Linked DNA regions of Symmachiella dynata. The protein of the gene in region 1 interacts with the protein of each later gene in a pairwise test. Links are inferred from orthologs where the notes say so. Each region holds a gene or a part of one and is shown in the gene's direction. Other genes may lie near its edges. The genes, in order: aceE and nth.

The links.
Region 2: the proteins of aceE (region 1) and nth interact in binary tests that used the Escherichia coli proteins (3 or more experiments, as listed by UniProt). The link is inferred for Symmachiella dynata from one-to-one orthologs.

Annotation. Positions count from the first base shown.
Region 1 is NZ_CP036276.1:4,217,004-4,224,641, forward strand. The notes cover bases 1,319-4,551. They hold aceE (pyruvate dehydrogenase (acetyl-transferring), homodimeric type), read left to right. Parts: upstream 1,319-1,684; coding sequence 1,685-4,351; downstream 4,352-4,551. Other genes in these bases: Mal52_RS15905 (2-oxo acid dehydrogenase subunit E2), read left to right, coding at 4,459-4,551. In the rest of the region: Mal52_RS15890 (transporter), read right to left, coding at 1-106; Mal52_RS15895 (DUF1801 domain-containing protein), read left to right, coding at 448-927; more of Mal52_RS15905, read left to right, coding at 4,552-5,793; lpdA (dihydrolipoyl dehydrogenase), read left to right, coding at 5,907-7,316; Mal52_RS15915 (ROK family transcriptional regulator), read right to left, coding at 7,337-7,638. UniProt on the Escherichia coli protein: Component of the pyruvate dehydrogenase (PDH) complex, that catalyzes the overall conversion of pyruvate to acetyl-CoA and CO(2).
Region 2 is NZ_CP036276.1:832,497-839,701, reverse strand. What follows is about bases 1-2,800. They hold nth (endonuclease III), read left to right. Parts: upstream 1-963; coding sequence 964-1,638; downstream 1,639-2,800. Other genes in these bases: Mal52_RS03150 (mannose-1-phosphate guanylyltransferase), read left to right, coding at 2,461-2,800; Mal52_RS03155 (DUF5658 family protein), read left to right, coding at 1,854-2,261; Mal52_RS03165 (DUF309 domain-containing protein), read right to left, coding at 409-807; Mal52_RS03170 (LON peptidase substrate-binding domain-containing protein), read right to left, coding at 1-412. In the rest of the region: more of Mal52_RS03150, read left to right, coding at 2,801-3,540; Holliday junction resolvase RuvX, read left to right, coding at 3,524-4,006; Mal52_RS03140 (RNA-binding S4 domain-containing protein), read left to right, coding at 4,066-4,281; Mal52_RS03135 (hypothetical protein), read right to left, coding at 4,310-4,744; mgtE (magnesium transporter), read right to left, coding at 4,890-6,254; rpsI (30S ribosomal protein S9), read right to left, coding at 6,721-7,205. UniProt on the Escherichia coli protein: DNA repair enzyme that has both DNA N-glycosylase activity and AP-lyase activity. The DNA N-glycosylase activity releases various damaged pyrimidines from DNA by cleaving the N-glycosidic bond, leaving an AP (apurinic/apyrimidinic) site.

The DNA of each region.
Region 1 (7,638 bases):
CCTGAGGATACCCCGCGGCCAACAACGCATCGCCGGTCGTCGCACAGACGCAAACCGCAACGGTCAATTGCCAAATTCGCAACGAAGTCAAACAGCGCGAACTCATTTCTGCACCCCCCATTTCAGCCGGCCGAGAAGACATGCCCTCGTCGCCACCCGCTGCAAAAACGGATCAGGGGCGAAACATAATGACGAGGCATCATTGATAAAGCTTCGGCAAGAACCCCCGCCCAGCGCAGCAGAAAACCCCGAGCCGCTATCTCATTAGAGGACTCACAACGGTCGCCAGGATCACATCGATCAACGAAACTGAGGCGAGTAGCGAAGCGGCGCAAGTTTTACGGGGGGGGGGAGGCGACGGAGCGCGCTCTGGACTAGCGAACAGAGGAAGATCACGAGAGAATCATCTCAGGCGGAATTCGCAAACGACTACCGGGAGAGCGAGCCATCAAAAGCACAGCCACAACTGTTGAACAATACCTGGCCGAATTGCCGGACGACCGTCGCAAAGCGATTGAGGCTGTCCGCGCGGTCATTCTCAAAAACTTGCCCAGCGGTTACGAGGAAGGTATGCAATACGGCATGATTGGTTACTTCGTGCCGCACAGCCTTTATCCCGCAGGCTATCATTGCAATCCTCAAGAACCATTGCCCTTCGCATCCCTAGCTTCGCAAAAGAACTACATGTCGCTCTACCTGATGTGTACATATAGCGATCCGGGACAAGAAACTTGGTTCCGCGAAGCGTGGGCCAAAACCGGGAAGAAACTGAACATGGGCAAATCGTGCGTGCGGTTCAAAAAACTGGAGGACCTGCCACTCAAGGTGATCGGCCAAGCGATCAAACGGGTCTCGGTGAAGAAATTCATCTCTTACTACGAGTCGGCAACCCAAGGCACCAACACTTCTCGACGTCGCAAGTGTTAGTCCGTGGCTGACAGCATGGCACGACCAACTGTGCTGTTCTTGCAACCAACTGGGTTCTTTTCACGTCGTCGGGTGCGGTGGCAGCGAACGCGCTAGCAGGATTGCCCGGCGGAACTGAATTTGTCTTCACAGCACCATTTTGACAAGACAATCCGCTGCAATTCGGCCGATTTGAGAATTTCACCCTTAATAAAATGCGGTATCGCAGGTCGTTGTTGGCGAGAGTAAGCCGTGATGTCCGCCGAAAGGCCGTTCGGACGTCTCAATCGCTGAACAGTCCATGCACTGTGGATTTTGCCGATCGGCTGATACGCAACAAGTCGAAATCAGGCTGGGGCACCTCCTCCGCTTCAAAAAACTGAATAACCGCATGAAAAAAACGGAGGCGCCACATTCCCAAAAACGATAATCTGCGATCTGATCTCCTGATTTTTCGCAAATTTTCGTTTAAAAAAGCGCTCGATTCTCGCAAATAATGCGGATTCAGCCCCATAAACCGTACAGTTGCGGCCTGTTCCCCTGCCAAATCGGCCAGAGAAGGCAATTCCGTTCGCGGATTCTCGAAATTTACCGTGTTTGGGAAAATATCGTTGCGGGCGAAATCGCCGTTATGGCCATAAAAATACGCGGAAATCCTTCGTTGAGACTACGAACATTAATTTCATCCCCTAAAATGGCGAAGAGATGATTGGACGAAGCGATGGATTTCCAAGTCGCGAAGCAAACCTACCCTACTTCCTACGAGACTCAACCAGTGATGGACGAAACACCTCAGGCGATCGATGCGGGCGAATTAGACGAGTGGTTTGAATCGCTCGACGATCTGTTACACCGCCACGGACCCGACGGCGTACGTCAGATGATGTCGGTTTTGCAAGAGCGAGCCTACCAAAACGGTGTGGCCATGCCCTTTACGGCCAACACCCCATATATCAATACAATTCGCCACGATCAGCAGCCTCGTTTCCCCGGCAACCGGGCCATCGAACGCCGGATTAAGAGTCTGATTCGCTGGAATGCGATGGCCATGGTCGTTCGCGCCAACGCTGCCAGTTCGGGCATCGGCGGGCATATTTCCACCTACGCCTCCGCTGCGACGCTGCTGGAAATCGGTTTCAATCACTTTTTCCAGGCCCGCAACGAAGATCAATTCGGCGATTTCGTCTACTTCCAAGGTCATGCCGCGCCCGGAATCTACGCCCGCGCATTTCTGGAAGGCCGGTTGACCGAAGAACAGTTGATCCAATTCCGGCAAGAAATCCCCCGTGGCTCGGGACTTTCCTCCTATCCGCATCCCTGGCTGATGCCTGATTTTTGGCAATTCCCCACGGTTTCGATGGGCCTGGGACCGATTTCCGCGATTTATCACGCGCGGTTTTTGCGGTATTTGGAACATCGTGGACTGGCCGACACGTCAAAATCACATGTGTGGTGTTACGTCGGTGACGGTGAAGTCGACGAGCCAGAAACGCTGGGAGCCATTACTTTGGCCTCCCGCGAGCATCTCGACAATCTGATCTTTGTGATCAACTGCAACTTGCAACGTCTGGATGGACCGGTCCGTGGGAATGGAAAAATCATCCAAGAACTAGAAGCCGCCTTTCGTGGTGCTGGCTGGAATTGCCTCAAAGTCATCTGGGGCAGCGACTGGGATCCGCTGTTGGAAGACGACGAAGACGGCTTGTTAGTCAAACGCATGGGTGAAGTCGTTGACGGCCAATACCAGAAATATGTGGTCGAAGGGGGCGCCTATATCCGCGATCACTTCTTTGGCGAAAACAAAGAGTTGCACGATCTGGTCGACCACCTGTCGGACGAACAGTTGCAAAAACTCAATCGCGGCGGACACGACCCCGAAAAGGTCTTTGCTGCCTACCACGCAGCGGTCAACCACGTCGGCGCACCGACGGTTATCCTGGCCAAAACCATCAAAGGTTATGGACTGGGCGAAGCGGGTGAAGGCCGCAACATTACACACCAACAGAAAAAATTGAACGAAGAGGAACTGCGCGAATTCCGCTCACGATTCGCCATTCCGATCGGCGACGAAGAGGTCGCCAAAGCTCCGTTGCATCGGCCCGCCGATGACAGTCCGGAGATGGAGTATCTCTTGAAACGACGGGAAGCGCTGGGTGGATTTCTCCCCGCCCGGACGCCCACCACCGACCGTTTGGAGATTCCGCCGCTCGATAAATTCGACAAGAAGGTGTTGCACGGTGGCGTCGAAATGGCGACCACCATGGCCTTCGGTCGGATCATCAGCGACTTACTCAAGGATAAGAACATCGGCAAACGGATCGTCCCGATCATTCCCGATGAAGCCCGCACCTTTGGTATGGAAGCGCTCTTCCGCCAATGCGGAATTTATTCTAGCAAGGGACAGCTGTACGAACCGGTCGATGCCGATCAGGTGCTCTACTACAAGGAAGCCAAAGACGGCCAAATTCTCGAAGAGGGAATTAACGAAGCGGGAGCAATCTCGTCCTTCATCGCTGCCGGGACCGCCTACAGCAACCTCGGCGTGAACATGGTTCCGTTTTACATCTACTACTCGATGTTCGGCTTCCAACGCGTTGGCGATTTGATCTGGGCCGCGGCGGATTCCCGCACCAAAGGTTTCCTCGTGGGGGGAACCTCCGGTCGGACGACGCTCAATGGTGAAGGGTTACAACACCAGGATGGCCAAAGCCAACTGTATGCCACGACCGTCCCCAATTTGCGAGCATATGATCCCGCCTACTCTTATGAAGTCGCCGTGATCGTTCAAGACGGGCTACGGAGAATGTACGGCGAAGGAGAGGAAATCTTCTACTACATGTCGGTCTACAACGAAGTGTACGACATGCCGGCGATGCCCGAAGGGGCGGAAGAGGGGATTCTGAAAGGACTGCATCCCCTTTCCCCAAAACCGGCCGACAAGTCGTCCTCGCAACGACCGCAACTCTTTGGCAGCGGGCCGATTCTACGCGAATCGCACCGCGCACAAGCCATTCTCAGCGAGAAGTACGACATTGAATGCGACGTCTGGAGTGTGACCAGTTACAGCGAACTCTCCCGCGATGCACAAGCGGTCGAACGTTGGAATCATCTGCATCCTGACGAAAAACCGCAACACAGTTTTCTGGAGACGTCACTCAGCAATCACTCCGGGCCATTTATCGCCGCCAGCGACAATGTCCGTTTGGTACCCGAACAAATCCGGCAATGGATTCCGGGTCGCTACGTGACCTTGGGCACCGACGGTTTCGGCCGCAGCGCCTCGCGGGAAGCATTGAGAAGGCATTTTGAAATGAATGCTGAAAATATCGCGTTCGCAACGCTTTCGGCATTGGCGGCCGACGGCCACTTTGACAAGTCCCGACTGTCCGAAGCGATCAAAGCGCTGGGAATTGATCCGGAACAGGTTAACCCGGCTTGCGCGTGAGAATTGTCCGCACGTCGCCGATGACTTATGGTGGAACCAGCGGACCAGCGGACATCTGCCTGTACACGTAGATTCAACATACGACTAAATTTTAACGAAATAACACTATGTCGATTGAATTTCGTCTCCCCGAATTGGGAGAAAATATTGCCGAAGCTGAGGTTGCCGAATTGCTGGTCAAGGAAGGGGACCGAATCGAAGCCGAACAGTCGGTCATGGAATTGGAAACCGAAAAAGCGGTCCTTGAGTTACCTTGTCCACACGCTGGCGTAGTGAAAAAAATTCACTTTAGCGAAGGGGACAGCGTCTCCGTGGGCTCGGTGATTCTAACGATCGACGAAGAGGCCGCAGCGCCCTCCGGTGATGAATCCGAGACGAAACAGGACGAAACTGCCGCCGCCGAGAAAGAACAAGCTGAGCCTGAACCGGCTGCCGCCAAAACCGAATCGGCACCGGCCCCAAAAGAAGCAGCCCCCGTCGCGGCCGCCTCTCACACACCAACGGTTCAGCCGGCGATGGAGGCAACCGCGCCCGATCACCGTCCACCGCCTCCAGCAGGCCCCGCCACCCGCCGTTTTGCTCGAAAACTGGGCGTCGATCTGCACGAAATCAACGGTACCGGACCGGGCGGACGTATCGTCCAGGAGGATGTTGAAGGCTACGTGAAATCGCGTCTGCAAAACTCCGCTGCGACCGGTGGTTTGCGAACCGCCCCTCCCCTGCCCGACTTTTCACAATTTGGTCCGATCGAACGCAAACGGTTGAGCAAACTCAATCGTACCGCAGCCGACCAACTCAGCACGTCGTGGCAGGTGATTCCGCATGTGACGCAACATGATTTGGCCAACATCACGGAATTGGAGAAAGTCCGCAAACAGTTTATGTCGACCAGCGGCAAGAATGGCCCGAAAATCACGATGACGGCCATCGCTCTCAAAGCTTGCGTGCAAATCCTCACCGAAATGCCGCACGTCAATAGCAGCCTGGATATGGAATCGGGGGAATTGATCCTCAAGCAGTACTATCACATCGGCGTTGCGGTCGACACCGATCACGGCTTGGTCGTCCCTGTGATTCAAAATGCGGACCGCAAGTCGATCATGGAAATTGCGGACGAACTCGCCCAACTCGCTGAAAAAGCGCGGGAGCGCAAGTTGGTCTTGGCCGAAATGCAAGGGGCCACCTTTACCATCACCAACTTGGGAAGCATCGGGGGCACGGCGTTTACTCCGATCGTGAATTACCCGGAGGTGGCGATTTTGGGATTATCGCGCGCTCAACCCCAACCGGCGCTCGTCGATGGCAAATTAGAAGAACGGATGATGATGCCAATGTCGTTGTCCTACGACCACCGCGTGATTAACGGAGCCGACGCGGCAAAGTTTGTCGTGCGTCTCTCGGCCTTACTCGCGCAGCCCTTCGGCCTGTTGGCAAACGTCTAAACGCCAATCGCTTGGAGCGGACTGTTATCAGCACCTTCCTTTGAACGAGCGCACCGGGCGGGTTTTGAGACTTTTCTTGAGCACAACTGTAACGACCACAAGAGAAATACGATATGTCTGATACGGAACTCGTCGTTTTGGGCGGCGGCCCCGGCGGTTACCCCGCTGCATTTGCGGCGGCCGATGCCGGAATGAAAGTCACCTTGGTTGACGAAGGCGTCAAACCGGGCGGAGTCTGCCTCAATCGTGGCTGCATCCCCTCCAAAGCCCTGTTGCACGTGGCACGGCTAATCAACGAATCAAAGGAGTCGGCCGACTGGGGTGTGACGTTTCAACCTCCGGAGATCGATATCGACAAAATCCGCGATTGGAAAAATCGCGTCGTTGGCCAACTCACCGGCGGCATCGAAGGACTTTGCAAAGCGCGGGGCGTCGAACTCGTTCGCGCGCGGGGAACGTTCCTCGACTCCAATACGTTGGAACTCAAAACCGAAGAAGGCGAGACGAGCAAGCTCACCTTCGACAAGGCGATTATCTCCACCGGGTCTTCCCCGGTCATTCCCGGTCCCTTGCGGATTGATGACCCCCGCATCATGGATTCCACCGGCGCCTTGGCGCTGGAAGACATTCCCCAGCGACTGTTGGTCGTCGGCGGAGGATACATCGGCCTGGAAATGGGCACGGTTTACGCCGCCCTCGGTTCCAAAGTCACCGTTGTAGAAATGACCGACGGACTGTTGCCGGGTGCCGACCGCGATCTCGTGCGGCCATTGGCCAAGCGAATCGATTCTCAATTCCATTCCGTACTGCTCAACACCAAGGTCGAAAAGCTGGTCCCCGGCAAAGATGGCATTACCGTCGAACTATCGGGCGAAGTCGAAGAGAAATCGCAGCTTTTCGATCGCGTCTTAATCTCCGTCGGCCGTTCGCCCAATAGCCGCAATTTGGGCTTGGAAAACACCAAAGTCGAAATCACTGAGCGGGGCTTTCTTAAAGTCGACGACAAACGTCGCACGACCGACCCCAGCCTCATGGCCATCGGTGACGTCGCCGGCGACCCGATGTTGGCCCACAAGGCGACCTATGAGGCCAAAGTCGTCGTGGAGGCATTGGCCGGTGAACCAGCCGCTTACCATCCCTATGCGATTCCCGCGGTGGTCTTCACAGATCCCGAATTGGCCTGGTGCGGACTCACCGAAGCTGAAGCCAAAGCCGAGGGCCGCGAGGTGAACACCTTCCGCTTCCCCTGGGCCGCCTCCGGCCGTGCGCAAACCTTAGCCCGCACTGAAGGGATCACCAAGTTGATCTCCGACCCGGAAACCGATCGCATACTGGGCGTCGGAATTGTCGGCGTCGGTGCCGGCGAAATGATTGCCGAAGGTGTACTGGCCATCGAAATGGCCGCCAAGGTCCGGGATGTCGCTGAAACGATCCACGCCCATCCCACCATGTCCGAAACCATCATGGAAGCCGCCGAAGGCCTGATGGGAAATGCAACGCACGTGTTCCGCAAGAAAAAATAGCGGCGACACGACAACGTTTCTTAAAGCACATTGACCGAATGTGCGTGCGATTCCGAAACGCGCGCGTCGGTCAGGTGCTCAATGATTCCGGCGACCGCCCCTTCGCGCTTGCTACCGCGCGCCCGTTCAATCCGGCAATCCGCAAACGACGGCGCCAGCGCCATCGACGCCGTCCGCTGAATCAACCGTTCAAAAAACGCGTCGTCGATATCCAGCATGCGACTGTGCACAAACAGCGTTTGCGGGTTGAACAAATTGATCGTCGTGACCAGCGCGAAGGCCAGCGACCGCTCAACAGCCTCCCATTCGGCCGTGACATCCA
Region 2 (7,205 bases), 3.4 Mb from region 1 along the record:
CGCGAAATGCTGCCAACAATTCCTCATAACGGCGGCGGCGATCGATGACGGGTGTCGTCACGTAGTGATCGGGCCGCGCTTCTAGCATCCCCTGCTGGTACGAGTCGTCCGCTGGATGCCGAGAGAGGACCCGTGCGCGACAGACGCCCTCGATGTAAATGCAATTCGCCGCTGGCGTAAAAAACGTAGGAGTGACAATCCGCGCCACACAGACGAAATCGTCAACCGCCGAACTCAGCGCGACGGCAAATCGTCCTTGCTCGCGAAGCACGTCGGCCACCATCTGACGGAGCGGTTCTGTGGTGACGGCGATGATCTGCGACGTCCCGGGGAACAGCACAAAGTGAGGTTGCGTAAAAATCGGTAGTGCGCCGCTAAACTGGTCCACGTCGGTATTCGTCGTATGCGTCATAATTCTTCAATCGATGTAGGAATCTGTATCTTCGGAATCAATGTCCGATCAAGTTGCAAATCCGCCGAGGGATCCGTGGCTGCGCGAAGTTCCTGAAAGCAAAACCACAATTGGGCCGCCAAGGTTTCGACGTCGATGCCTTGATAATGTTTGCCATAGGGCTCGAGATAGTTCAGCGACGACCGGTGCATTTTTCGCGCGCCGCCGAGGTTGCCGTTTTCGAAATGAAACAGCGACACGGCTGCATGAATCAGTCCTTGGTAGAACTGTTTCTCCGCACCGACCGTCTCGGTCCAGATCTCCTCCAGGGCATCGTGACAAGCGAAAAACTCTTCGTCATTGAAAAGCCGTAACCCTTCCAGGTATTTTGGGGGGTATTCGTGCGGCCCGTCCATAGCCTGGTGCTCCGACATGCTGAGGGGTGAGGGCTGAGGGGGAAAATGTCGACCGATCACTTCCGAAAACCAGCCACTTCGAAATAACAATATCGAGTCTAAACGCGTTCCCCTGGCAATGTCCATGGCCGTTGTGAGGACAAGCCCGGAGAAATTATGCCCAAGTCCGAATCTACCGACAGCGATGTTGCCAGGAAGCAACAAGGCCGCAAAATCCTGCGTGCCTTAAAGAAGAAATATCCCCTGGCCGAGTGCAGCCTGACGCACGATAACTCCTTTCAATTGCTGGTGGCGGTGATTCTCTCCGCCCAGTGCACCGATGCACGGGTGAACATGGTCGTCCCGAAGTTATTCGACAAGTTCCCCACCCCCGAAGCCCTGGCCGGCGCGTCGCAGAAACAGGTGGAGAAGATCATTCATTCACTGGGTTTCTTTCGCGCCAAAGCCACCAACCTGCGCGGGATGGCCAAGGCGCTTGTGGAAGAACATGACGGCGAAGTTCCTCAGACCTTGGACGAATTGACCGCTTTGCCGGGCGTCGGCCGTAAAACGGCTAACGTGGTTTTGGGAAATGCGTTTGATATCCCCAGCGGATTCGTTGTCGACACGCACGTCAAACGCATCAGCCGCCTGTTGGGGCTGACCAAAAAAACGAACCCCGATCAGATCGAACGAGACCTCACACGGTTGTTGCCGAAATCGAGTTGGATCGAAACGCCGCACCGGTTGATTTTTCTGGGACGTGAAATCTGCATCGCCCGCCGCCCACAATGCGCGGAATGCCCCCTGCTCAAATGCTGCGACCGCACCGGCTTGCCGCCGCTCAACTGACGATCGCGAGAATTCGGATCGACCAAAACCGGAAACTCACCACCGGCCTTTCGCCCAGCGATCCGCCCAGAGATTGACCCGCAACGGCGTGGCATGCCAAAATCATCTGGCGAACTTTGTGCGAATCGGATAGCCTGTGATGGTGTCGTAAAAGGTTATTGCTGAATGAAACGCGCTCTTACCAGATTTCACTGACCGCCGGGGGAGAGCGGAGAATGGACGAAACCACAGAAGAACCAGTTGACGACACCTTGTCGCCTACGAAACGCTTGTTCGGAAGACAAATTCCGTTGGAGCGGGAAACGTTGCTGTTTGTGGTCGCCAGCGCGCTGGATGTGGTGATGACCTGGATCTTACTGAATAAGTACCAAGCCGATGGCTTTGTCGAATCCAATCCAATCGCCCGGTTTTTTCTCGAATCTTGGGGCCCGCGGGGGCTGGTCTATTTCAAATTTGTGATGGTGGCCTTTGTGGCAGTCATTTGCCAGATCATCGCACTCAAACGCGAAGACATCGCCCGCCGCATCCTCTATTTTGCCACCGCTTTGGTCGCATGCGTCGTGATTTATAGCTTTACGTTGCTGGTCCGGTATTCCTCAGCCGTGCCGAATCCCTTTGGGTAATTCGGCGGTTTCCGGCTGCAATCGGGAACACAACGTGACAGGGTCGCCTCCCACGTCTCGCGAGCCAAGAATCACCTGTTTTAAGGTTGCAAACTGCCTGCCCTCGGCATCCGTGGGCCGCTATACTTGCAGCGGTCGCTTGGCCCCAATCGACCTATGCCGACAATAGAATCAATCGCATTTAGAAAGACACGTAGCCGTGCTACATTCCGTCGTGATGGCCGGTGGGAGCGGGACTCGTTTTTGGCCGCAAAGCCGCAAGACGCTGCCGAAACAACTCCTGCCCTTGGCAGGTGAGGCAACGATGTTGCAACAGACCAGCGCCCGCAACGCCCCACTCATTTCGCCTGAGCAAACCTGGGTTGTTACCAACGCGGTGCAGGCTGACGCGACCGCGGCGCAATTGCCCGACGTGCCGCGCGCCAACATCCTTGTCGAACCGTGCGGACGGAATACCGCGCCCTGCATCGGCTTGGCCGCCATTCATCTGTTGCGGCAAGACCCCGATGCGGTGATGTTGGTCGTACCGGCCGATCATGTCATTCGCCCCACAGAGACCTTTCAAAAAGCGGTCCAACGCGCAACCGACGTCGTCGCGAACTCTCCCGAGACCTTTGTACTGTTCGGCGTCCCCCCCACGTTTCCCTCGACGGGATTCGGTTACATTGAACGTGGCGGCTCGTTGTCGGACGGCACGGATGACGCTTATCACGTTGCCTCGTTTCGTGAAAAGCCGGACCGAGAGACAGCGACGGGATTTCTGGACGCCGGCTGCTATTACTGGAATTGTGGAATTTTCGTCTGGCGCGCCGACGCGATTTTGCGGGCCCTGGAGGCTCAACAACCCAATATCTCGCGGCGTTTGGCAACATTGCGAGAATCGCTGGGAACGCCGGATGAAGAAGCGGCACTGCACCGTGAGTTCCCGCAGATGACATCCATCTCCATCGACCACGCGGTGCTGGAACATGCTGAGAACGTGGCGGTCTTAGAAGCGCCGTTTGAATGGGATGATGTCGGGAGTTGGCACGCCTTGGAACGATTGATGGGAGCGGACGAGAATCGAAACGTGATCGATGCTCCGCATTGCGGCGTCGACACAACCGGTTGCATCATTCGCTCAACGGAACAAGAACATCTGATTGGCACGATCGGCATGGAGGACTGCGTGATCGTACATACTGCCGATGCCACATTAGTCGCTCGCAAAGATGACGAAAATGCAATCAAACAATTGGTGGCCTTGATCGAGGAACGGGGCTATGACCGCTTCCTCTGATCCGCCGACGGCGGACACGTTTCCCGTCGAGGGGCGGTTGCTGGGTATTGATTTTGGGACCAAGCGGATTGGCGTTGCCATTTCGACGCCGGAACAAACGATCGCCAGTCCGCTGGAGAACTACAGCCGGCGGACCAAACCGTTGGACGGCGAGTTCCTGTCAAAAATCGCCAACGAATACCGCGTGGTGGGACTTGTCGTCGGCTTGCCGGTGCACATGAGCGGCGACGAAAGCGAAAAATCGCGGCAGGCCCGCAACTTCGGCAAGTGGCTCAGCCATTTGACCAAACTGCCGGTGCGCTACTGGGATGAACGGCATACGTCATTGATCGCCGAGTTGTACCTGCACGAAGCCGATCTGTCGAACAAAAAACGCAAAGCGCGGATGGACATGGTCGCTGCTCAAATCATGCTGCAAAATTATCTCGACAGCGACGACCGCACCGCCGCCCCACAAAGTTTGTAAACCAGCGGATCTAAAAAACATAACCCCGGGAACGCGATCGAAACGATCCGCGGACAGCCATGACAGACACTGATGACAATACGATTCGCCTGGACCAATTCTTAAAATTATCCGGTGCTGCCGGAACGGGGGGGCAGGCCAAGGTATTGATTCAAGCCGGACAAGTCACCGTCAACGGCGAAGTCGAAACACGCCGCCGCCGCAAACTCCGCCCCGGCGACCGCGTGATTGCCGAGGGGGAAGAATACGTCATCACCTCCGACGACGAAGAATAGCGGCGCGACAACGCTACCGGCAGGTCGATTACGCTTCGCCGGTCGAGGGCGGTCCGGCCACCACGCCGAATTCTCGACGTGCTTTTGGTGTTAACAGCAGCCCCAACGGCACGCCGACGAGGAGAATCAACGCTATTGCGACGGTGGCAACCTGACCAAATGATGGATTTTCGATGATTCGACGGCCGAAGGTAACTCTCATACTTTCCGTGCCAGCGAGACACGCGTAGAGCAGCATCAAGATGATTAAAGCGACATAGAAACCCGTGATGCCGATCGTCCAATTGCGGGCGGTGGCGTTGTGACGGATGAGGTGGTGAGCCACCCAGAAGAGCAGGATGAACGTAAAGTCGAAGTTAAGCGAATCGAAGAAGATCGGCGAGATGACCATCGAAGCTATCGACAGCCAGGCAAGAACCTGGAAGTAGCGTCCAACGAATTTACCGATGTCGTTGATAGGCATAATGTGCGAAATATCGGGGCAACGGAACGTCAAGACGATGCTTGGATTTCGGACGACCTGCAGATTAAACCGTATCGGATTCGAACAGAGCAGGCTAGCCCGGTTTATCCCAAAACGGCGCGGCGACTGAGTCGGACTGAAATACTCAATGCGGGAGCGTTTCGACGACCGGTGTGAGCCAAAATTGGGCGAATTCGTAGTACACCAGGATGCCGGTGAAATCGACAATCGCGGCCACAAGTGGGTTGGAAATGAGCGCCGGGTCCATGCCGATTTTCTTAAACACAATCGGCAGCATGGCGCCGATCATCGAACCCCACATCACCATGATGGCCACGGTTGCCGAAACGATGATCGCCGCATCCCAGCCTTGCAGTCCCCAGGCAGGGAAAAATCCGAGCGTGGACAACACCGCTGCGAACATCAGGCCCATGGTTGCCTCGCGAGCTGCGATACGCAACCAATCCGACGGCCCCGCCTCGCCCAAGGCCAACGTACGAATGACCAGCGCCGCCGATTGCGAACCGGCATTCCCACCGGTGGCGATCACCAGCGCAATGAATGTTCCCATCCATTCCACGTGCTCAGAAATCTCTTTATAACTATCCACGACCACGGAAATTCCTTGGGCGACCGTGAACAAAAACAACAACCAGATGCCACGTTTCCAAGTGATGGTCAAAATCGGCGTGGAGAGGTAGCTGTCCTCCAACGGTTCCACAGCACCGGCGCGATGCGCGTCTTCGGTTGCCTCTTCTTGAATAACGTCGATCACGTCGTCGTGCGTGATGATGCCCACGAGGCAATTTTGGTCATCCACAACGGGGATGGCCAGCAGGTCATATCGCCCCAACATGCTGGCGACATCTTCCTGGTCATCGTTGACGTTCACAGAGATCACGTCGTGATCCATGATGTCCGCCACGATCGCATCGGGTTTCGCGAGAATCAATTGTCGCAAAGAGACAAACCCATGCAAATGCCGTTGGTCGTCGAGCACGTAGACATAATAGATCGTCTCTCGATCCGGAGCGATGCGCCGCAGTCGCCGCAAGGATTCCTCAACCGTGATTTCCTGAGGCAGCGACGCATATTCGGTCGTCATGATCGAACCGGCGCTGTTTTCCGGATACGACAGCAGCTTGCGAATGTCGCTGCGCTCCGCTTGTGCGATGAGCGGCAACAACAAATCCACATGCTTAGGGTCGAGACGTTCCAGCAGGTCAACGCGATCGTCGGGGGCCATTTCTTCCAACAGCGCCGAAACCCGTTTGCGGTCCGTCGTGGTGACGAGGTCTTCTTGCTTGGGCAAATCGAAGAAGGTGAAAATTTGGACGCGGCTATTCACGTCGCAATGTGACAACACGTTCCAGATGTCGTCGTTACTCAGCCCTTCAATGACTTCAGCCACCACGCCCGGGTGCAAGGCGGTGCAGAATTCAATCAGACCGGCATCGTCGCCGGAATCCAACATCTCCCGCACTTCGGGCAACAGCAGTGGATTGTACATAACAAGCCTCCTCAACCCCGGACATTGGTGCCGATGGCATATTCGCGTGCTGGCATTTGGGTGTCTCTATAAAACTTGTACTCGGGACTGGCCCCCGCCAATACCCGCGATGCCCAATTCAAAGCTGTTCGAAAACCGAACGGCAGTCGAATCCCGCAACCTCATTTCCACCACAACGCCCCCACATTCCTCGACCGGGCGAATCGTGATGCTGATAGATTTTCACGCGGGGGCAGTTCGACCGGTGCGACATCCGTTGGGCGGATGCCATTGACATCGGAAAGTGAGAATGGTTCGCAAAAAACCCCCCGGCGGACTATATCCAACGGGGGGTTCTGTGATTTCTTGTTCCTGGTCGTCGCCGATCTGCCGCATTTCCAGGTCGTTCGGATCAAGGGACCAAATAACCAGAATTCCCTTCTGGCCACACAGCCCTGTGCGAATGACCGGAATGCATAGGATCGGATCAACGTTTGGAGAACTGGAAGCTCTTGCGTGCCTTTTTTAGTCCATACTTTTTACGTTCGACCATCCGGCTATCACGTGTCAGGTAGTGACCAGCACTCAATGTCTCGTGGAGTTCAGGATTCATCACCTGCAGTGCACGCGCCACGCCCAGCATGATGGCTCCGGCTTGACCGGTCGTCCCGCCCCCTTTGACGTTGACGATCACATCGACGGAATCGGTCATGCTCGTTGCTTCGAGAGGAGCGCCCACCGTGTGACGATCACGTTCGACATGGAAATACTCATCCAGCGGACGGCCGTTAATGGTCACGTTTCCGTTGCCTTCACGGACCCGGACGCGGGCGACCGATGACTTCCGGCGACCTGTTCCCCAGGCGACACCGAATTTGTCGAGGTGTCCGCGAATCACGACAGGTGCCGCAATGGCTTCGGATTCTTCACCCGCTTCTTCCGCTTCGCCACCCAAGTTCAACCCGGCGGCCA